DNA from 3 places in the Streptomyces sp. NPDC008086 genome. Region 1 is predicted to be linked to each of the others. Evidence: riboswitches for the same ligand, from Rfam matches in the RefSeq annotation. Region 1 holds a riboswitch; each other region holds the start of a gene.
What was found. Region 1 has a riboswitch for thiamine pyrophosphate ahead of thiC (phosphomethylpyrimidine synthase ThiC). Riboswitches for the same ligand answer to the same signal wherever they lie in the genome.
Positions count from the first base shown of each region.

Region 2: it holds a riboswitch for thiamine pyrophosphate, as region 1 does, so the genes downstream of both, thiO (glycine oxidase ThiO) here and thiC (phosphomethylpyrimidine synthase ThiC) in region 1, are expected to answer to the same signal.
Region 3: it holds a riboswitch for thiamine pyrophosphate, as region 1 does, so the genes downstream of both, ACFZBP_RS40385 (thiamine ABC transporter substrate-binding protein) here and thiC (phosphomethylpyrimidine synthase ThiC) in region 1, are expected to answer to the same signal.

Region 1 is NZ_JBIBIA010000002.1:687,215-694,146, reverse strand. It holds gene ACFZBP_RS09085 (metallophosphoesterase) at 1-234, shown strand, start outside; gene ACFZBP_RS09080 (hypothetical protein) at 428-1,297, shown strand; gene thiC (phosphomethylpyrimidine synthase ThiC) at 1,654-3,438, opposite strand; TPP riboswitch at 3,431-3,620, opposite strand; gene ACFZBP_RS09070 (YibE/F family protein) at 3,974-5,533, shown strand; gene ACFZBP_RS09065 (SsgA family sporulation/cell division regulator) at 5,678-6,115, opposite strand; gene ACFZBP_RS09060 (IclR family transcriptional regulator C-terminal domain-containing protein) at 6,213-6,932, opposite strand, start outside.
Region 2 is NZ_JBIBIA010000008.1:105,511-112,442, reverse strand. It holds gene metF (methylenetetrahydrofolate reductase [NAD(P)H]) at 52-975, opposite strand; gene thiE (thiamine phosphate synthase) at 1,212-1,871, opposite strand; gene ACFZBP_RS27950 (Rv2175c family DNA-binding protein) at 2,287-2,652, opposite strand; gene ACFZBP_RS27945 (NAD(P)/FAD-dependent oxidoreductase) at 2,722-3,951, opposite strand; gene ACFZBP_RS27940 (hypothetical protein) at 3,984-4,334, opposite strand; TPP riboswitch at 4,387-4,498, shown strand; gene thiO (glycine oxidase ThiO) at 4,496-5,698, shown strand; gene thiS (sulfur carrier protein ThiS) at 5,695-5,895, shown strand; gene ACFZBP_RS27925 (thiazole synthase) at 5,899-6,693, shown strand; gene pknB (Stk1 family PASTA domain-containing Ser/Thr kinase) at 6,891-6,932, shown strand, end outside.
Region 3 is NZ_JBIBIA010000018.1:73,858-80,789, forward strand. It holds gene pyrH (UMP kinase) at 1-351, shown strand, start outside; gene frr (ribosome recycling factor) at 523-1,080, shown strand; gene ACFZBP_RS40370 (phosphatidate cytidylyltransferase) at 1,080-2,246, shown strand; gene ACFZBP_RS40375 (SRPBCC family protein) at 2,417-2,866, shown strand; gene rlmN (23S rRNA (adenine(2503)-C(2))-methyltransferase RlmN) at 2,976-4,082, shown strand; TPP riboswitch at 4,114-4,221, shown strand; gene ACFZBP_RS40385 (thiamine ABC transporter substrate-binding protein) at 4,301-5,386, shown strand; gene ACFZBP_RS40390 (ABC transporter permease subunit) at 5,362-6,932, shown strand, end outside.

The sequences.
Region 1 (6,932 bases):
GGCGCCGACCATGTGCGCTCCCTGCTCGATACGTACGGCGGCACCCGCATCGTTCACGGCCACAGCCCCATTCCGTATTTGAAGGGCGAGGTCGGCTCCGAGGAGAGCGAGGACAGCGGCGGACCCCTGGTCGAGGGACCGCACGTCTACGCCGAACGCCTCGCCATCGCGATGGACGGCGGCGTGACCATGGCCGGAAAGCTGCTGGTCCAGCAACTTCCCCTGGATATCTGAGCGTTCACGGGGCAGACGCCCCCTCATGACGCAGTGACGGAAGACGGCGCAGGCCAGGGCCCAATTTTGGCAAACCCCCTGTCACCGTGTGCCGTCACCGCTCTACCATCGGCTTATCCGTAGCAGGCTCCCCTCCGTTTCTGCCCGACGGCTCGTTGGCATGCGAGCCCCAAGCCCTACGGAGCATCGGGGGATGCACATGAACAGCGTTCCGCAGCACCTGCACAGCGAGGACCGCCAGGAATACGAGCGGATCCTCGATGAGGCGCTGCGCTCCGCACCACACCGCCCGGAACTGGCCGCTGTCGGACAGCGGCTCAACCCCGAACAGCTGCGCACCATGGCGCTGAACGCCACCGCACTCATCACGGCGGCCGCGGCGACCGAGTACCAGCACTATGTGAAGGTCCGCGAGGAACTGCGCCAGCCGGCGCCGTCCACCCCGTCGTCCACCCGTGAGTCCGGCTCCTCCGAGTCGGGCACGGGCGCGATGGGGCTCGCCACCACCGTGGGAGAAGTCGCCGAGACGGCCGGGCCCGGCGTGGTCGCCGTGCTCGCCGTCCTGGCACCCGTCCTCGCCGGCACCGCCGCGGCGATCTTCCTGCTCGTCGGTTACATCCTGAAGATGTTCGACCCCGAGCCGGCTTTCGCCCAGACGATGCTCACCACCGGATGGGTGTTCGGCGCCATCGCGGCGGCCGCGATCCTGGTCGCCGCCGTCGGACTCCTGCTCACCGCCCTGCGCAACCGGCCGACGTTCGACGGCGGCCCGAACAGCGAACTGAGCGAGGAGGTCACCCGAGCCCAGGAAGCCTGGCGCGAGGCCCTGCTGGAGCGCGGCATCCTGCCCTTCCTCCGAGAGGCACTCGCCGACCCCGGCACGGCATCGGTCCTCCATCGCACGCCACCGTCGGCCCCGGCCGGCCGCATCCCGAACCTCGGCTACGGCCGCCCGGGTTTCAGCAGCCCGGACGACGGCGCCTCCCGTGGCTCCCGTCCGAGCTACACCAGCCCGGACTACACGAGCCCGGACTTCGGAGGGCCGGAACACCAGCCGGAGTGACATCGGCCGAAAGAGCCCTCGGCTTGCGCCCCCGTCCTGGGGAGCGCAAGCGCGAGAGCCGACACCCGGCGCAGCGGCGTCGGCCACTGCTACAGGCGCCGAAGGGCCGTGGCTCCACGCGTTCCACGAACGTCCGGCTGAAGGCGTGCACCAGGGACAGACGGAACAGAGCGGGTGCCAGGGGAGCCCACCGATGGACCCTGTCCTGCGGTGACCCCAGCGAGAACGTGCTCCAGCCCGGCCCGGATCGGGCGGAGTGGCGTCGTGCTCGTTCCGTTTACGGGAGGCCGACTCACCGCGTGCGGCGGGCAGGGGCGACGCGGTGCGCGTGCTCCCCCTGCCCGGCCGTCATGCGCTCAGTCCGCCATCGGCAGGTACACCCGGTTGCCCGCCGCCGCGAACTCCTTCGACTTCTGAGCCATGCCCTCCTCGATCTCCTGCTGGGATCCGCCGTGCTGGCGGCGGATGTCCTGGGAGATCTTCATCGAGCAGAACTTCGGCCCGCACATGGAGCAGAAGTGGGCCGTCTTGGCGGGCTCGGCCGGCAGGGTCTCGTCGTGGAACTCCCGTGCCGTGTCCGGGTCGAGCGCCAGGTTGAACTGGTCCTCCCAGCGGAACTCGAAGCGGGCGTCGGACAGCGCGTCGTCCCACTCCTGTGCACCGGGGTGCCCCTTGGCGAGGTCGGCCGCGTGGGCGGCGATCTTGTAGGTGATGACGCCGGTCTTGACGTCGTCACGGTTGGGCAGGCCCAGGTGCTCCTTGGGCGTGACGTAGCAGAGCATCGCCGTGCCCCACCAGGCGATCATCGCGGCACCGATGCCGGAGGTGATGTGGTCGTAGGCCGGGGCGACGTCGGTGGTCAGCGGGCCGAGCGTATAGAACGGAGCTTCATCGCAGATCTCCTGCTGAAGGTCGATGTTCTCCTTGATCTTGTGCATCGGGACGTGTCCCGGGCCCTCGATCATGGTCTGTACGTTGAAACACTTGGCGATCGTGTTGAGTTCCCCGAGCGTCCTCAACTCCGCGAACTGCGCCTCGTCGTTGGCGTCCGCGATCGAACCGGGCCGCAGTCCGTCGCCGAGCGAGTACGTGACGTCGTAGGCCGCGAGGATCTCGCAGAGTTCCTCGAAGTTCTCGTACAGGAAGCTCTCCTTGTGGTGCGCCAGGCACCACGCCGCCATGATCGAACCGCCGCGCGAGACGATGCCGGTCTTACGGTTGGCCGTGAGCGGGACGTACGGCAGGCGCACACCCGCGTGGACCGTCATGTAGTCCACACCCTGCTCGGCCTGTTCGATGACCGTGTCCTTGTAGATCTCCCAGGTCAGCTCCTCGGCGCGGCCGTCGACCTTCTCGAGCGCCTGGTAGAGCGGCACCGTGCCGATGGGGACGGGGGAGTTGCGCAGCACCCATTCGCGGGTCGTGTGGATGTTGCGGCCGGTCGACAGGTCCATGACCGTGTCGGCGCCCCAGCGGGTCGCCCAGGTCATCTTCTCGACCTCCTCCTCGATGGAGGAGGTGACCGCGGAGTTGCCGATGTTGGCGTTGACCTTCACCAGGAACCGCTTGCCGATGATCATCGGCTCGATCTCCGGGTGGTTGACGTTCGCGGGCAGCACCGCCCGACCCGCGGCGATCTCCTCGCGGACCACCTCGGGAGAGACGTTCTCCCTGATGGCCACGAACTCCATCTCGGGCGTGATCTCGCCCCGGCGCGCGTAGGCGAGCTGCGTGACCGCCTGGCCGTCACGGCCGCGACGTGGCTGACGCGGACGTCCGGGGAAGACCGCGTCGAGGTTGCGCAGACCGCCGCGCGGCGAGGTGTGCTTGATGCCGTCGTCCTCGGGACGAACGGGACGGCCCGCGTACTCCTCGGTGTCGCCGCGAGCGATGATCCAGTTCTCCCGCAGCGGGGGCAGCCCCCTGCGGACGTCGGTGTCGGCGATTGGATCGGTGTACGGGCCGGAGGTGTCGTACAGCGTGACCGACTGCCCGTTGGTGAGGTGCACCTGGCGGACCGGCACTCGCAGATCGGGGCGTGAGCCCTCGACATACGCCTTGTGCCAGCCGATGGACTTCCCGGCCTCCTCGGACTTGTCGTCCTGAACGGAGGCAGGCGTGCGCGCGTCCTTGATGGTCATGAGACCTACTCCCTACGCCGGCATTACCCGGTAACAGGTTCGGCGGTCGACGCAGCGGCTTCCGTCTGCCGACGTTTCGTGTGAAACATCACTCGCGATGGGTGATGTTTCATGTGAAACATCGCTGGGACGGAGGTCAGCGCCCTCTCAGCCCGGTGCTCCGAGCTCCCGCGTGTACAAAGGTGGCACCACGCTAGCGTCAATTCGGGCGCGGTGAACAGAGGGCCCCGGTCGTTCTTGCGATGATCGGTCGGTGACCACGACGCATGAACCTCCGTACCCACCGCCCGAGCCGCGGCGCGGCCCCGGTTCCGGAAACGGCCCCGTGCGAGGCAACGGCCGTACGGACGGCCGGGGTTCGGGCGTGCCCGGAGGCAGATACGACGGTGGGTACGACCGTGCTTCCGGAGGCGGCCACGATGATCACGCGGCTGGAGCCGAAGGGTGGCACGAACACGGCACCGGGCCCAGTGGGATGGGTGAGCGCGAAGGCGGAGCCGGTGACTGGCACGAGCGCGGGCCCGGGCGGGAGGGGATGCCCGCGCACGGGGGCGGCGTCAGTGGCGGGCAGGAGCGGGGCCCCGGCTTCACCAGCCCTTACGACCACGGTGCCCACGGCGGTGGCTCGGCGGGGCAGGGGCAAGGGCACGGTCCGGCTGACCGGTCCGGCCACGACGCCGACGGTGGTCACGGTCACGGCCCCGGATCCGGTGGGCGGCAGGGCGGTGGTGGCGGGGGCGACGGCCATGGTCACGGGCACTCGCACAGTCACGCCCATGGCCCGGCGGCACCCGTCTCCCGGCATCTGCGCAAGGTCATCGCGGCGATCCTGATCCCGTTCGCCGCAGCGGTGGTGGTCGGGCTCGCGGTGCTGTGGCCGGGCGGTGCCCCGCCGCACGAGCGCACCGGGGTCGGCTTCGACCGGCAGACCCAGCAGGCCACGGTCACCAAGGTGGTCGAGCTCAGCTGTAAGGACGTCAACGCCTCGGGAGTGCCCCCGACCGGCGACACCTCCACCGCCGAGGGTTCCTCCGCCGTGCAGCAGGAGAGCGGCACCTGCAAGAAGGCGACGATCCGCGTCGACACGGGCAAGGACAAGGGCCGTACGTTCACGGAGATCGTGCAGCCCGACCAGTCACGCCAGCTGCACGAGGGCCAGGAGGTCGTGGTCGCGTACGAGCCCTCCGCGCCGAAGGACCTCCAGTACTCGGTCACCGACGTGAACCGTAAGTTCCCGATGGCGCTGCTCGCCGGCATCTTCGCGCTCGCGGTCGTGGTGGTGGGCCGAATGCGCGGTGTCATGGCGCTGGTCGCCCTGGCCATCAGCTTCCTCGTGCTGACCTTCTTCATCCTGCCGGCGATCCTTCAGGGCTCGAACCCGCTGGTCGTGGCGGTGGTGGGGGCGAGCGCCATCATGCTGATCGCCCTCTACATGTGCCACGGCCTCTCAGCCCGCACCTCCGTGGCGGTGCTCGGCACGCTGCTCTCGCTGCTGCTGATCGGCCTCCTCGGCTCGGGGTTCATCGACTGGGCCGCGCTCACCGGCAACACCGACGACAACACCGGACTGATCCACGGGCTCTATCCGTCGATCGACATGAGCGGTCTGCTGCTCGCCGGCGTCATCATCGGTTCGCTCGGTGTCCTCGACGACGTGACGGTCACCCAGACGTCCGCGGTCTGGGAGCTGCACGAGGCCAACCCGACGATGGGCTGGCGCGGGCTGTACCGGGCGGGCATCCGGATCGGCCGCGACCACATCGCGTCCGTCGTCAACACCCTCGTCCTCGCCTACGCGGGTGCCGCGCTGCCGTTGCTGCTGCTCTTCTCGATCGCGCAGAGCGGTGTGGGGACGGTCGCCAACAGTGAGCTGGTGGCGGAGGAGATCGTGCGCACGCTGGTGGGCTCCATCGGCCTGGTCGCGTCGGTGCCGGTGACCACCGCCCTCGCGGCCCTGGTCGTCTCGGCCGACCGGCCGGAGAAGGGGGCGGCACCGGCAGGCGCCCAACCGGTCCAGGCGGGCGGGTCGCCCGCTTCGACCGGCGTACAGCCGGCCCCGGGGCGCGGTGGGCGGGGGCGTCGGCGTAAACGGTGACGGGCGAAGGCCCGCCGACCGGGGCGGCCGCTCCGCCCGTCCGGCGGAGCGTGCAGCACACCCAGTGGTACGGAAGCGCTCCCACACGCCCCTTGCGCGCCGCTGAAGCGTTACGCCACTCCCGCACCAGGCTGCCGTAACGCTTCAGCCCGCGCTCTGCTCTTCCGCCAGGATGCGGTCCAGGGCCTCGTCGAGGTGGGCGTCGAAGTCAGCGAGGGCGCCCTCCTGGCCGAGCGGCACCAGCTTGTCGGTGCGGTCGAGGAAGGCCACGAGCGGCGCCACCGAGGAACGGAAGAGCGCCTGGTCGGCGCCGACCTGAAGGCGGATCAACACATCGCCCAGGGTCTCGGACCCGGCCGGCGAGACCCGGACATCTCCCTCCCCGCACGGTCTGCCCACCCCGTCGACCAGCAGCTCCCGGCCGAACGCCCAGGTCACCGGGGCATCTCCGGGCAGGTGGAAGGTCAGCCGTACGGCATAGGGATCACAGGTCTCGTAGCGCAACTCCACCGGGATGCGGAAGGAGAGCTCCTCGGACACGAGAAAGCTCATCATGACCTCTGCCTCTACGGACTCGCGCATCGCCTACCCCGTCGGTTGCCGTCGACTGGCCGGGACCGAAGCCCGACACTGGTGGAATCTTGCTGAACGTACACGAGAGATCACAAGGAGTGAGTTTTCAGATACTGATAGAGATCGCGAGTGACCCCAGGAGCCGCCCCATCTCGTCCTGCAGCTGCCGCGCCGCCGACAGCAGTCGGTCGGCCTGGTGGGCGGGCAGAGAGATGGCCATCGTCGCGGCCGTGGTGCCGACCGTGATCGGAACGGCCGCGCACACCGTGCCCAGCGCGTACTCCTGACGCTCGGTCACCGGCTCCATCCGACGGGTCTGTTCGAGGCGTCGTAGCAGGGCGCGGCTGTCGCGCACGGTGTACGGGGTGAGGGCCTGCACGGGATGGCGGTCGAGGTGATCGCGACGGGCTTCGTCGTCCAGCTGGGAGAGCAGGCACTGGCCGATGGCGTGTGCATGGCCGGTCTCCCGGAAGTCGGCCCACTCCTCCACCGCGGGATTGCCCGGGGTGTCCGAGACACACATGACCTCGATCTCACCGTCGCGGTACTGGGCGTAGTAAACGGGGACACCGATGACATCACGCCATTGAGCGAGCGTGTCGGCAACCGTGCTGCGACGTTTCTGCTGGGCCGCGCTGCTGCTCAGCCGTACAGCTGCCTCGCCGAGGAAGAACAGCCCTTTGTCGCGGCGCAGATAGCCCTCGTGCACCAGCGTGCGAAGCAGGTGGTAAGCGGTGGGCAGCGCAAGGCCCGTCTCGCGGGCGAGTTGCTTCGCGGGGGCGCCGTACTCATGCCCGGCGACGCATTCCAGCAGGCGCATCGCACG
Region 2 (6,932 bases), on a different contig from region 1:
CCCTCTCCCAGTGGCCGCCTACGCAGTGTGACGTATATCAGGACGGCCGGTCTAGGCCTGCGGTGGGTGGTGCAGGCCCAGGTTCTCGTAGATTTCCAGCGTCGCCGTGGAGTTGTTGAGCGTGATGAAGTGCAGTCCGGGCACTCCCTCGGCCAGCAGCCGTGCGCAGAACTCCGTGGCGAACTCGATGCCAATGGAGCGTACAGCCGCCGGATCGTCCTTTGCTGTGAGGATCCGCTCTTTCAGGGCGGCCGGGAAGGAGGCGTTGGTGAGGGACGGGATCCGCTCCAGCGTCCTTACGCTGGCGATCGGCATGATCTCCGGAATGATCGGGGTGTCGCAGCCGGCGGCCGAGACACGGTCGCGCAACCGCAGGTAGTCCTCGGGTTCGAAGAACATTTGCGTGATCGCGTAGTCCGCGCCGGCCCGGCACTTGTCGACGAAGTGACCGACGTCCGTCTCCCAGTCGGCGGAGCGCGGGTGCATCGCCGGGAAGGCCGCGACGCCCACGCAGAAATCTCCGGACGCCTTGATCAGTTCGACGAGTTCGGCGGCGTAGGTCAGGCCCCGCGGGTGGCGCACCCAGTCGCCGAGCGGGTCGCCGGGTGGGTCACCGCGCAGCGCCAGCATGTTGCGGATCCCGGCGTCGGCGTACTGGCCGATGATGTTGCGCAGGTCGGCGACCGAGTGGTCGACGGCGGTGAGGTGCGCGATCGGGGTGAGCGTGGTGTCCGAGGCGATGGCCTCGGTCGCCTTGACCGTGCCCGCGCGGGTGGAGCCGCCCGCGCCGTACGTCACGGAGACGAAGTCGGGTCCGACCGCCTCGACCCGGCGCAGCGCGTTCCACAGGTTCCGCTCGCCCTTCGGGGTCTTGGGCGCGTAGAACTCGAAGGAATACGTCGTCTTGCCGGTCGCGAGCATCTCGCGCACGGTACGAGCGTGGTCCGACCTGATGGATGCGGTGCCGAGGGCCATACTCGCAGGTTAGCCAGGGGTCCTCGGTCCCCCAACCGGGCGCCGGACATTTGCCGGAATTGTCGGGTTGTTGTCCACGCCTTGGACAACAACGGGCCACAGAGCAACATCACCGGGGCCGGACGGAGCCCCGGGACCGTGAACCGCCACGACACTGACCACTGGCTGAGACGGGCCAGAGCAAAAGGTGAGACGCGGTTCCCTGATGAATCCGCTGCGGCGCCGCGACGCCGCGTCTACGCCTGCCGCAGCCGCTTAGCGAACTCCGCCGCCGCCTCCGCCGGGTCGGCCGCCTCGGTGATCGCCCGTACGACGACGACACGGCGGGCGCCCGCCTCCAGCACCTCGTCGAGGTTGGTCAGGTCGATGCCGCCGATGGCGAACCAGGGGCGGTCCGTGCCGAGCGCGGCGGTGTGGCGGACCAGGTCGAGGCCGGGGGCGTGGCGGCCGGGCTTGGTGGGGGTCGGCCAGCAGGGGCCGGTGCAGAAGTAGTCCACGCCCTCCTGGACCGCGGCCGCGGAGGCCTCCGAATCGGCGTGCGTCGAGCGGCCGACGAGGACGTCGTCGCCGAGGATCGCGCGGGCGGCGGGGACGGGGAGGTCGCCCTGGCCGAGGTGGAGTACGTCGGCGCCCGAGGTGTGGGCCACGTCGGCACGGTCGTTGACCGCGAGCAGCTTGCCGTGCCGGGCGCAGGCGTCGGCGAACACCTTCAGGTGCTCCAGTTCCTCGGCCGCCTCCATGCCCTTGTCCCGCAGCTGCACGATGTCGACCCCACCGGCCAGCACGGCGTCGAGGAACTCCGCGAGGTCGCCCTGCCGCCTACGGGCGTCGGTGCAGAGATAGAGCCGGGCGTCGGCGAGCTGGGCGCGGGCGGTGCCTGCGGCGGTGTCGGACATGCGGGAGCCCCCTGTGATCGGGTTGCCGGGCGGATGACGTCGGGCCGGTGCCGGACGGTGGCACGGTATCCGGAGCGGCACGGTACCTGGGGGACGGCGCGGGGGATGTGGCCGCGGGCGGGGCCGCGGCTGGCGAGCGGGGGCTGGCCTGCGGCTGCGGCTGCGGCTGCGGCTGCGGCTGCGGCTGCGGCTGCGGCTGCGGCTGCGGCTGCGGCTGCGGCTGCGGGACCCTGCCTCGGGGCAGGGCAGCTCACCGACGCACAGGCCGGGCCGGCAGGCGCTCTGCCTCACGCGCCTCGCTGGGGCGCGCCCGAGGCAACGTCGCGGCCTTGCCGCCCACGGCCGCGGTCACCCGCAGCCGTGGCCCGCAAGGCCCGGCCCGTACGCCGGACGGTGTTCGGATCAGTTGATGGGGTCAGACGGCGAGCGCCTGGGCGCGGCGCTTCACCTCCGTGCCGCGATTCTCGCTGAGGGCCTGTGCGGGGGTGCCCGGCAGGCTCTCGTCGGGGGTGAAGAGCCACTCCAGCATCTCTTCGTCGGTGAAGCCGTCGTCCCGCAGCAGTGTCAGGGTCCCGGACAGGCCCTTGACGACCTTGTCCCCGTCGATGAAGGCGGCAGGGACGTGCAGCGCGCGGTTCTCACCACGGCGTACGGCGATGAGCTGGCCCTCCTTGACCAGCTGCCGCACCCGCGTCACCTCGACATCGAGCATCTCTGCGATGTCGGGCAGGGTGAGCCAGGCGGGGACGAGAGCATCGATCTTTGCGTCAATCTCGGTCACGGGAACAAGCCTGCCATCTGCCACTGACAGTCGGAAGCCAGCCCGGTCCACCCGGGCGAGGCCGACGCGCTACACCGTCGCCGCCTTCATCGGCCTGGCCGGGTCCACCAGCAGCTCCGCGTTCATCTGCGTGCCCGCCTCGATCAGCCGCCGCCCCTGCGCCAGGTCCCTCGGCCGGCCCACCGCCAGCAGGGCGACGAGCCGTTCGCCCCGCAGCCAGCAGACCGTCCAGGCGGGCCCCGACGGGTCGCCGCGCCACAGCAACGTGTCGGCGGCGCCGTGATGGCCGGCGTACTGGACGAAACGGCCGAACTGCTCGGACCAGAAGTACGGCACGGGGTCGTAGACGGCGGAGGTCTCGCCGAGGATGTTCGCGGCGACCGTACGAGGGCCCTGGAGCGCGTTGTCCCAGTGGTGGACCAGCAGGCGCTCGCCATACCTTCCCGAAGGGAAGGAGGCGCAGTCGCCGACCGCGTAGACGTCCGGCACGGAGCTGCGCAGCCGGTCGTCGGCCAGGACCTCGCCGTGCGCTCCGAGTTCGATGCCCGAGCCGGTCAGCCAGGCCGTGGCGGGGCGGGCCCCGATGCCGACCACGACGGCGCCCGCGGGCAGCCGCGAGCCGTCGTCGAGGATCACCGCGCCGGGCTCGACGCGCTCCACGCGCGCGTGCGTACGCAGCACCGCCCCGCTGTCCTCGTACCAGGTGGTCATCGGCGCGGCCACCTCCGCGGGCAGCGCCCCCGCGAGCGGCCGGTCGGCGGCCTCCACGACGGTCACCGCACAGCCCGCCTCGCGCGCGGCCGTGGCGAACTCCGCGCCGATCCAGCCCGCGCCGACGACCACGATGTCGTGCTGCCGCGCGAGGACCGGCCGCAGCCGCTCGGCGTCGTCCAGGGTGCGCAGCAGATGCACACCGGGCACGCCCTCGGCGCCCGGGAGCCGGATCGGTTCGGCGCCGGTGGCGAGGACGAGGACGCCGTACGGGACGGGCCCGGCCTCGGTGTCCAGTTCGTGGTCGGCGGGGCGCACGCCCAGCACCTCGCGCCCCAGCCGCAGTTCGATGCCGAGCGCCTCGAAGTCGACGTCGAAGGCGGAGCCCTCGGCCTTGCCGAGCAGGACGGCCTTGGACAGGGGCGGCCGGTCGTACGGCTGGTGGGGTTCGGCGCCGATCAGGGTGACGGTCCCGGCGAAGCCCCGCTCCCGCAGGGCGACCGCCGTCTGCACCCCGGCCATGCCCGCGCCGGCGATGACCACGTGGGGCGTCGGTGACGTGCCCCGTTCCTGCGTCTGCTCGCTCACCTGATCACCATAGACAAGTGACGGTGCGTCAGTCATGGGGCGTGCTCGGTGACCTGCTCCACAACGCTGGTTCCCGAGCCGTCCTGCGACTCCCACTCCCACGTCTCGTCCAGTCGCACCCGCCCGTCCGGCAGCTCGACCACCGTCGACACACAGTGCCCCGACGACGTCGTCCCGTCCCGCTTCAGCTGCACGTACCGGAAGTCCAGCCGGTCGCCGTCCCGGGTGCCCACCAGGTGCCCGCGCACGACGTCCCCGCCGGCGTACTCGGCCCAGATCTCGCCGTCCTTCTCGTGGTACCTGAACCGGGTGCGGGTACCCACCTGACCTGGGGCTTGGTCGGCCACGGGGGCGAGGACGAGACCGTCGAGCGAGCGGGGCACGGGCGGAGGCTCCCTTACTGAGACTTACGGCGGCGGGCTAGGGTGGCCAACGTAGAGCACTCGCGGGAGCCCGGACGCACCGGGCTGAGAGGGAGGCTGGCGGCCTCCGACCGTACGAACCTGATCCGGGTCATGCCGGCGAAGGGAGGGGCTGGACGCCCATGTCGCGTACGCGAACGTCAGACGTCCTCGTCATCGGGGGCGGGATCATCGGCCTGGTCACGGCGTGGCGGGCCGCGCAACGCGGGTTCACGACGGCCGTCGTGGATCCGGAGCCGGGCGGCGGAGCCGCCCAGGTGGCCGCGGGGATGCTGGCCGCGGTCACGGAACTGCACTACGGCGAGCAGACCCTGCTCGGCCTGAACCTGGCCTCGGCCCGCCGCTACCCGGACTTCGCGGCCGAGCTCACCGACGTCACCGGCCACGACCTCGGCTACCGCCGGTGCGGCACGCTCGCCGTGGCCCTGGACGCCGACGACCGCGCCCACCTGCGCGAACTGCACGCCCTGCAACGCCGGTCGGGGCTGGACTCCGAGTGGCTGTCGGGGCGTGAGTGCCGGCGCCTCGAGCCGATGCTCGCGCCGGGCGTGCGCGGCGGGCTCCGGGTGGACGGCGACCACCAGATCGACCCGCGGCGGCTGGCCGGGGCGCTGGTGGCCGCGTGCGAGCGGGCCGGGGTCGTCGTCCACCGCACCCGGGCCGAGCGCCTGGACGTCGTGCGGGACCGGGCGGCCGGAGTCACCACGACGGGCGGTGCCCAGCTCGGGGCCGGCCAGGTGGTCCTCGCGGCCGGCAGCCTCAGCGGGCGCCTCGCGGGCGTCCCGGACGACGTACTGCCGCCGGTGCGCCCCGTGAAGGGGCAGGTGCTGCGGCTGACCGTGCCGAAGCGGTACGCGCCGTTCCTGAGCCGGACCGTGCGGGCCGTGGTGCGGGGCAGCCAGGTGTACCTGGTGCCGCGCGAGAGCGGGGAGCTGGTCGTCGGGGCGACTAGCGAGGAGCTGGGCTGGGACACGACGGTGACCGCGGGCGGGGTGTACGAGCTGCTGCGCGACGCCCACGAGCTGGTGCCCGGCATCACGGAACTGCCGCTCACCGAGACCCGCGCGGGCCTGCGCCCCGGCTCCCCCGACAACGCGCCGCTGCTCGGCCCGACCGAGCTGGCGGGGTTCTCGCTGGCCACCGGGCACTACCGCAACGGCGTGCTGCTCACGCCGGTCACCGGCGACGCCATGGCCCATGTCCTGACCACCGGTGAACTCCCGGACGAGGCCCGTCCGTTCACGCCGAAGCGTTTCTCTCCCGCCTCGCTGACGGAGCACGCCGCTCTCACGCGGCACACCGCACTCACGGAGCAGCCCGCATGAACATCTCCCTCAACGGGGAGCGGCGAGAGGTCGCTCCCGGTACGGCCCTCGACGTCGCGGTACGGATGCTCACCGCGGCGCCCTCCGGAGTGGCCGCCGCCCTCAACGAAACCGTCGTCCCGCGCGCGCAGTGGCCGTCGACGTCCCTCTGCGAGGGGGACCGCGTCGAGGTCCTCACCGCCGTCCAAGGAGGCTGAACCATGGCCGACGATCCCTTTGTCATCGGCGACACGTCCTTCACGTCCCGGCTGATCATGGGCACGGGCGGGGCGCCCAGCCTGGAGGTCCTGGAGCGGGCGCTGGTGGCGTCCGGCACGGAGCTGACCACGGTCGCGATGCGGCGGGTGGACCCTTCGGTGCACGGCTCCGTGCTCTCGGTCCTGGAGAAGCTCGGGATCCGGGTGCTGCCGAACACGGCGGGGTGCTTCACAGCCGGAGAGGCCGTGCTGACGGCCCGCCTCGCGCGCGAGGCGCTCGGTACGGATCTGGTGAAGCTGGAGGTCATCGCCGACGAGCGGACGCTGCTGCCGGACCCGATCGAGTTGCTGGACGCCGCGGAGACCCTGGTGGACGACGGGTTCACGGTGTTGCCGTACACGAACGACGACCCGGTGCTGGCGCGGAAGCTGGAGGACGTGGGCTGTGCGGCGATCATGCCGCTCGGCTCCCCGATCGGGTCGGGGCTCGGCATCCGCAACCCGCACAACTTCCAGTTGATCATGGAGCACGCGCGCGTGCCGGTGATCCTGGACGCGGGCGCCGGTACGGCGTCGGACGCGGCGCTGGCGATGGAGCTGGGGTGCGCGGGCGTGATGCTCGCCTCGGCGGTGACGCGGGCGCAGGAGCCGGTGCTGATGGCCGACGCGATGCGGCACGCGGTGGAGGCGGGGCGGCTCGCGTACCGGGCAGGACGGATTCCGAAGCGGCACTTCGCGCAGGCGTCGTCTCCTGCGGAGGGCCTGGCCGTGTTGGATCCGGAGCGTCCTGCGTTCTGAGCCGCGTCGCGGTCCCCACTGCTCGGCCACTCGCGCACCACCCGTTTCCAGTCGGTCAAGCGGTCGAACTCTCCCGTGGGGACTGAGCGCCATCGGCAGCCACCACAGCGTGGTTTGCGTCACAGGTCGGCTGCAGTACCAGCCCGATCCTGGCCGAACCGGCAGTCGTGTCAGTGTCGGCTCGTACACTCACCTGCGTGGATACGACCCTTCAGGACCCTCTGGTCGGGCAGGTGCTC
Region 3 (6,932 bases), on a different contig from region 1:
GTCATCTTCGGCGCCGGCATGGGCATGCCGTACTTCTCCACCGACACCACCGCCGCCCAGCGTGCCCTGGAGATCGACGCCGAGGCGCTGCTCATGGGCAAGAACGGGGTGGACGGGGTCTACGACTCCGACCCCAAGCGCAACCCGGACGCCGTCAAGTTCGACTCCCTCGGCTACGGCGAGGTCATCACCCGCGACCTCAAGGTCGCCGACGCCACGGCGATCACCCTGTGCCGCGACAACAAGCTCCCGATCCTCGTCTTCGAGCTCCTCGCGGAGGGCAATATCGCCCGCGCCGTCAAGGGTGAGAAGATCGGCACACTTGTGGGTGAGCAGGGCGGTCGGGGCTGACGCTCCGACAACAAGCCCGTCCGGGGGACGGACGGGACGGACCCTGACCGGGGGATGGACAATGTCCTGCCGGTCGGGAACCGTGCAGGAAGAAGACGCGACGCAGCCGGCCGCCGCCCCCACCCAGGAACCGCAGCCGGGCCTTTTACTCAAGACACGCAGGAGCAAGTGGTGATCGAAGAGACCCTCCTCGAGGCCGAGGAGAAGATGGAAAAGGCCGTCGTGGTCGCCAAGGAGGACTTCGCCGCGATCCGCACCGGCCGTGCGCACCCGGCGATGTTCAACAAGATCGTGGCCGACTACTACGGTGCGCCGACGCCGATCAACCAGCTGGCTTCGTTCTCCGTGCCGGAGCCGCGCATGGCCGTCGTGACCCCGTTCGACAAGAGCGCGCTGCGCAACATCGAGCAGGCGATCCGCGACTCCGACCTCGGCGTCAACCCGAGCAACGACGGCAACATCATCCGAGTGGTGTTCCCCGAGCTCACCGAGGAGCGCCGCCGCGACTACATCAAGGTCGCCAAGGGCAAGGCCGAGGACGCTCGCGTGTCCATCCGCTCCGTGCGCCGCAAGGCCAAGGACGCCATCGACAAGCTGATCAAGGACGGCGAGATCGGCGAGGACGAGGGCCGCCGTGCGGAGAAGGAGCTCGACGACACCACGCACAAGTACGTCGCGCAGGTGGACGAGCTCCTCAAGCACAAGGAAGCGGAGCTGCTCGAGGTCTGATGAACGACTCTTCCTGGGGGGCACCGCCACAAGCCGGGCAGGCCGGGCAAGCCGGTTACTGGGGGGCCGCCGCGCGCGGACCTGTCCAGGGGGCTGCCCCGGCGGGTCCCGCGTACGATGCGCCTGAGGCGCAGCAGACTCGCCCCATGCCCATCGTGCCCGACGGACCCGCGTATGGCGGAGACCAGGATGACGACCGGGGGGCCGCTCGGCTGAGCGGCCCCTTGTTCCGCGAACAGCCGCCGCAGGCGCGGCCGTACGACTCGCCGCAGGCGCGGCCCTTCGAGGCTTCGCCGCAGAATCCGGAGCCCATGCCCGACGCCCCGCAGCCGGCGCCCCAGCCGCAGAAGAAGAACGCGGGGCGTGACCTGGGTGCGGCCATAGGAGTCGGTGTCGCGCTCGGTGTCGTGATCGTTGCTTCGCTGTTCGTCGTCAAGGCCGTGTTCGTCGGTGTGGTCGCGGTCGCCGTCGTCGTGGGCCTGTGGGAGCTGACCAAGCGGCTCGAGGAGCGCAAGGGCATCAAGGCGCCCCTGGTCCCGCTCGCGCTCGGTGGCGCGGCCATGGTGATCGCCGGATATGTCCGGGGGGCCGAGGGCGCCTGGGTGTCGATGGCGCTGACCGCGCTGGCCGTACTGGTCTGGCGGATGACCGAGCCGCCGGAGGGCTACCTCAAGGACGTCACCGCGGGCGTGTTCGCGGCGTTCTACGTGCCGTTCCTGGCGACGTTCGTCGCGATGATGCTGACCGCCGACGACGGCGCCTGGCGTGTCCTGACGTTCCTGCTCCTGACCGTCGTCAGCGACACCGGGGCGTACGCCGTCGGCTGGCGCTTCGGCAAGCACAAGCTCGCTCCGCGCATCAGCCCCGGCAAGACCCGCGAGGGCCTGCTCGGAGCGGTGAGCTTCGCGATGGTGGCGGGCGCGCTGTGCATGCAGTTCCTCATCGACGACGGCAGCTGGTGGCAGGGCCTGCTCCTGGGCCTCGCGGTCGCGGCCAGCGCCACGCTGGGCGACCTCGGCGAGTCGATGATCAAGCGGGACCTGGGCATCAAGGACATGGGCACCCTGCTGCCGGGGCACGGCGGGATCATGGACCGGCTGGACTCGCTGCTGCCCACGGCGCCGGTGGTGTGGTTGCTGATGGTGCTGTTCGTGGGGTCCGGCTGACGGCTGGGCCGGTCCGGAGAGACACACCGAGGAGCCCCCGTTCTTGCCGAGCGGGGGCTCCTCGGTTCTCGCCGTGCCAGGGGCACGTGCGACGTGCGCGATGGTGCCCGAGGTCGTCCGGTGGGACGATTCCGGTGTACGCCCTCACCGCACCGGCAAAGGGGGTCGTCATGGCCATCATCCGAGAAATCATCGACGTCGACCGGCCACCCGGCGAGGTCTACGCGTATATCACCGACCCGTCCCACCTGCCGGAGTGGCAGCTGAGCGCAGTCTCCGCCGAACAGCTCGACGAAGGGCCGATCCAGACGGGCTCGCGGGTCCGGGTCACCCGGCGCGTCGGCAACCGGCAGGTGCCGATGACCGTGCAGTTCGACGAGCTCGACCCGCCGCACAGCTGGGACCTGCACGGTGTCGACGGTCCCGTCAGGCCCCGTACCCACGGTGAGATCGAGCCGCTCGACGACGGTCGCCGCTCCCGCGTGACGATCGACATCGACTTCGAAGGGCACGGCCTCGGCAAGGTCCTGGTACCCCTGGTCGTCCGCCCGCAGGTCCGCAAGGAACTCCCGCGCGACGAGCAACTCCTCAAGGACAGGCTGGAACGCCCGGCCGACTAGCCGTACCGCGCCCGGGTCCGTGGTGGAAGGCGCTGCACCTGGACGCCCGCGGGGCCCCTTCGTGGACCTGGAATTCCGTCGCAAGTTGATCTGCGACACTGGTACAGCCATGCCTAAGCCCGGAGAACTCACTTTCGTCGCCCCGCGCGGAGCCAAGAAGCCGCCGCGGCATCTTGCCGATCTCACGCCCGGTGAGCGTAAGGACGCTGTCGCCGCGATCGGGGAGAAGCCGTTTCGTGCCAAGCAGCTCTCGCAGCACTACTTCGCGCGGTACGCGCACGAGCCGGAGCAGTGGACCGACATCCCGGCCGGTTCGCGGGACAAGCTCCGCCAGGAGCTGTTTCCCGAGCTGATGACCGTCGTACGGCATCTGTCGACGGACCAGGGCGACACCCGCAAGACGCTGTGGCGGCTGTTCGACGGGACGCTCGTCGAGTCGGTGCTGATGCGGTATCCGGACCGGGTGACGATGTGCATCAGCTCGCAGGCCGGGTGCGGGATGAACTGTCCGTTCTGCGCCACGGGGCAGGCGGGTCTCGACCGGAATCTGTCGACCGCAGAGATCGTGCACCAGATCGTGGACGGGATGCGCGCGCTGCGGGACGGCGAGGTCCCCGGGGGGCCTGCGCGGCTGTCCAACATCGTCTTCATGGGGATGGGGGAGCCGCTCGCCAACTACAACCGGGTCGTGGGGGCCATCCGGCGGCTCACCGATCCCGAGCCGGACGGGCTGGGGCTGTCCCAGCGCGGGATCACCGTCTCGACCGTCGGGCTCGTGCCGGCCATCCACCGGTTCGCCGACGAGGGCTTCAAGTGCCGGCTCGCGATCTCGCTGCACGCGCCCGACGACGAGCTGCGCGACACCCTCGTCCCCGTGAACACGCGGTGGAAGGTGCGTGAGGTGCTCGAAGCCGGGTTCGAGTACGTCGCCAGGAGCGGACGGCGGCTGTCGATCGAGTACGCCCTGATCCGGGACATCAACGACCAGGCCTGGCGTGGTGACCGGCTCGGGCGGCTGCTCAAGGGCAAGCCCGTGCATGTCAATCTCATTCCGCTGAACCCGACTCCGGGATCCAAGTGGACCGCCTCCCGGCCCGAGGACGAGAAGGCGTTCGTCGAGGCCATCGCCGCGCACGGTGTGCCGGTGACGATCCGGGACACCCGTGGTCAGGAGATCGACGGGGCCTGCGGTCAGCTCGCGGCCACCGAGCGGTAATCTGAGCGCGTACACCCGTACGTACATCTTCATATTCCGACAGGGGAGCGCCACAGCGCTGAGAGTGCGGCAATCGGGCCGCAGACCCTCTGAACCTTGCCCAGGTCATTCTGGGTAGGAAGTTCGGTCATCACTCAAGCTGTTGCGCCCTGCCCGGGAGCCGAAGAGGCTCCCGGGCAGGGCCGCGTCTCTTCCTGGTCAACCCCAGGAGGAATCAAGTGAGCATCACCCGGAAGGCCACGGTCTTCGCCGTCGGGCTCGGCCTCGTCACGCTGTCCGCGTGCGGCTCGTCCGACTCCGGCAGCGGCAACTCCGAGGCCGAGAGCAAGACCGTGACCCTGGTCAGCCACAACTCGTGGGCCGTCTCCAAGGGCGTCCTCGCCGCGTTCGAGAAGCAGTCCGGCTACAAGGTCAAGGTCCTGGAGGACGGCGACGCCGGCCAGGCCGTGAACAAGGCGATCCTGACCAAGGACAACCCCCAGGGCGACGTCTTCTTCGGCGTCGACAACACCCTTCTCTCGCGGGCACTCGACAACGACCTGTTCCAGTCCTACGAGCCGAAGGGCGCCGACAGGATCGAGGCCCGGTACCGGGCCGACCAGGATCAGCACCGGGTCACCCCGATCGACACCGGCGACATCTGCGTCAACTACGACAAGGCCTACTTCAGCGAGCACGAGCTCGCCCCGCCGACGTCGTACGCCGACCTGGTCAAGCCCGCCTACAAGAACCTCCTCGTCACCGAGAACGCCTCCACCTCCTCGCCCGGCCTCGGCTTCCTGCTGGGCACCGCCGCCGAGTACGGCGACGGCGGCTGGGAGGGCTACTGGAAGAAGCTCAAGGCGAACGGCGTGAAGGTCGTCGACGGCTGGGAGCAGGCCTACAACGAGGAGTTCTCCGGTTCCGCGGGCGGCAAGAAGGCCAAGGCCGACCGGCCGCTCGTCGTGTCGTACGCCTCCTCGCCGCCCGCCGAGGTGATCTACGGCGACCCGAAGCCGACGACGGCGCCCACCGGGGTGGCCGAGGGCACCTGCTTCCGGCAGGTCGAGTACGCGGGCCTGCTCAGCGACGCCGGGAACACCGCCGGTGGCAAGGCGCTCCTCGACTTCCTGCTCACCAGGACGTTCCAGGAGGACATGCCGCTCAACATGTTCGTCTACCCGGTGGTGGAGGGCGCCAAGGTGCCCGAGGAGTTCACGAAGTACGGGCGGCAGGCCAAGAACCCCGAGACCATGGACCCGGCGAAGATCGCCGACAACCGTGACGACTGGGTCAAGTCGTGGACCTCGCTCGTACTGAAGTAAGGGCCCCGCGAAAGAGGGGCGCGGCGGTGCGGCTCGGCCTCATCGCCGTGCCTGTCGCGTTCTTCGCGGTCTTCTTCGCCTACCCCGTCGCCGCGATCGTGGCGCGCGGTCTCCAGGTCGACGGGGTGTGGCAGTTCGGGCGGATCACGGACGTCCTCGGGCAGTCCGACATCCGGCACGTCCTGTGGTTCACCACCTGGCAGGCGCTCGCCTCCACCGCGTTGACCCTGCTGATCGCGCTGCCCGGTGCGTACGTCTTCGCCCGCTTCGAATTCCCCGGCAAGCAGGTCCTGCGTGCCGTCGTCACCGTCCCGTTCGTGCTGCCGACGGTCGTCGTCGGTACGGCGTTCCTCGCGCTCCTCGGCCGCGGCGGACTCCTCGACGAGCTGTGGGGCGTACGGCTCGACACCACCGTGTGGGCGATCCTGCTCGCGCATGTCTTCTTCAACTACGCCGTCGTCGTACGGACGGTGGGCGGGCTGTGGTCCCAGCTCGACCCGCGGCAGGAGGAGGCTGCGCGGATGCTCGGGGCGTCCCGCTTCAGGGCCTGGCGGACCGTCACCCTGCCGGCCCTCGGGCCCGCCGTGGCCGCCGCCGCGCTCATGGTCTTCCTGTTCACCTTCACCTCCTTCGGTGTGGTGCAGATCCTCGGCGGCCCGACCTTCTCCACCCTGGAAGTGGAGATCTACCGGCAGACCTCGGAGATCTTCGACCTGTCCACCGCCGCCGTCCTGACGATCATCCAGTTCCTCGCGGTGGGCGCGATCCTCGCCGTGCACGCCTGGACGGTACGGCGGCGGGAGAGCGCCCTGCGTCTGGTGGATGCCTCGGTCACCGCGCGGCGGCCGCGCGGGGCGGGGCAGTGGGCGCTGCTGGCCGGGGTCCTGGCCGTCATCGTCGTACTCCTTCTGCTGCCGCTCGCCGTGCTGGTGCAGCGGTCGCTGGACGCCCCGGACTTCGGCTACTACCGGGCGCTGACCAGCGCCGACGGCGGGGTCTTCCTCGTCGCGCCGATCGAGGCGATCGGCAACTCCCTCCAGTACGCCGTCGTCGCCACGCTCATCGCGGTGCTGGTCGGCGGACTGGCGGCGGCCGCGCTGACCCGGCGGGACGCGGGACGGTTCGTCCGGGGATTCGACGCGCTGCTGATGCTGCCGCTCGGGGTGTCCGCGGTGACGGTCGGCTTCGGGTTCCTGATCGCCCTGGACGAGCCGCCGTTGGACCTGCGTGGCACCTGGATCCTGGTGCCGCTGGCGCAGGCGCTGGTCGGGGTGCCCTTCGTCGTACGGACCATGCTGCCCGTGCTGCGGGCCGTGGACCAGCGGCTGCGCGAGGCGGCCTCGGTGCTGGGGGCGTCGCCCTGGCGGGTCTGGCGTGAGGTGGATCTGCCGATGGTGCGGCGGGCGCTGCTGATCGCGGCCGGGTTCGCCTTCGCGGTGTCGCTCGGCGAGTTCGGGGCGACCGTGTTCATCGCCCGGCCCGACAACCCGACGCTGCCGGTCGCCGTGGCCCGGCTGCTGGGGCGGGCCGGCGAACTCAACTACGG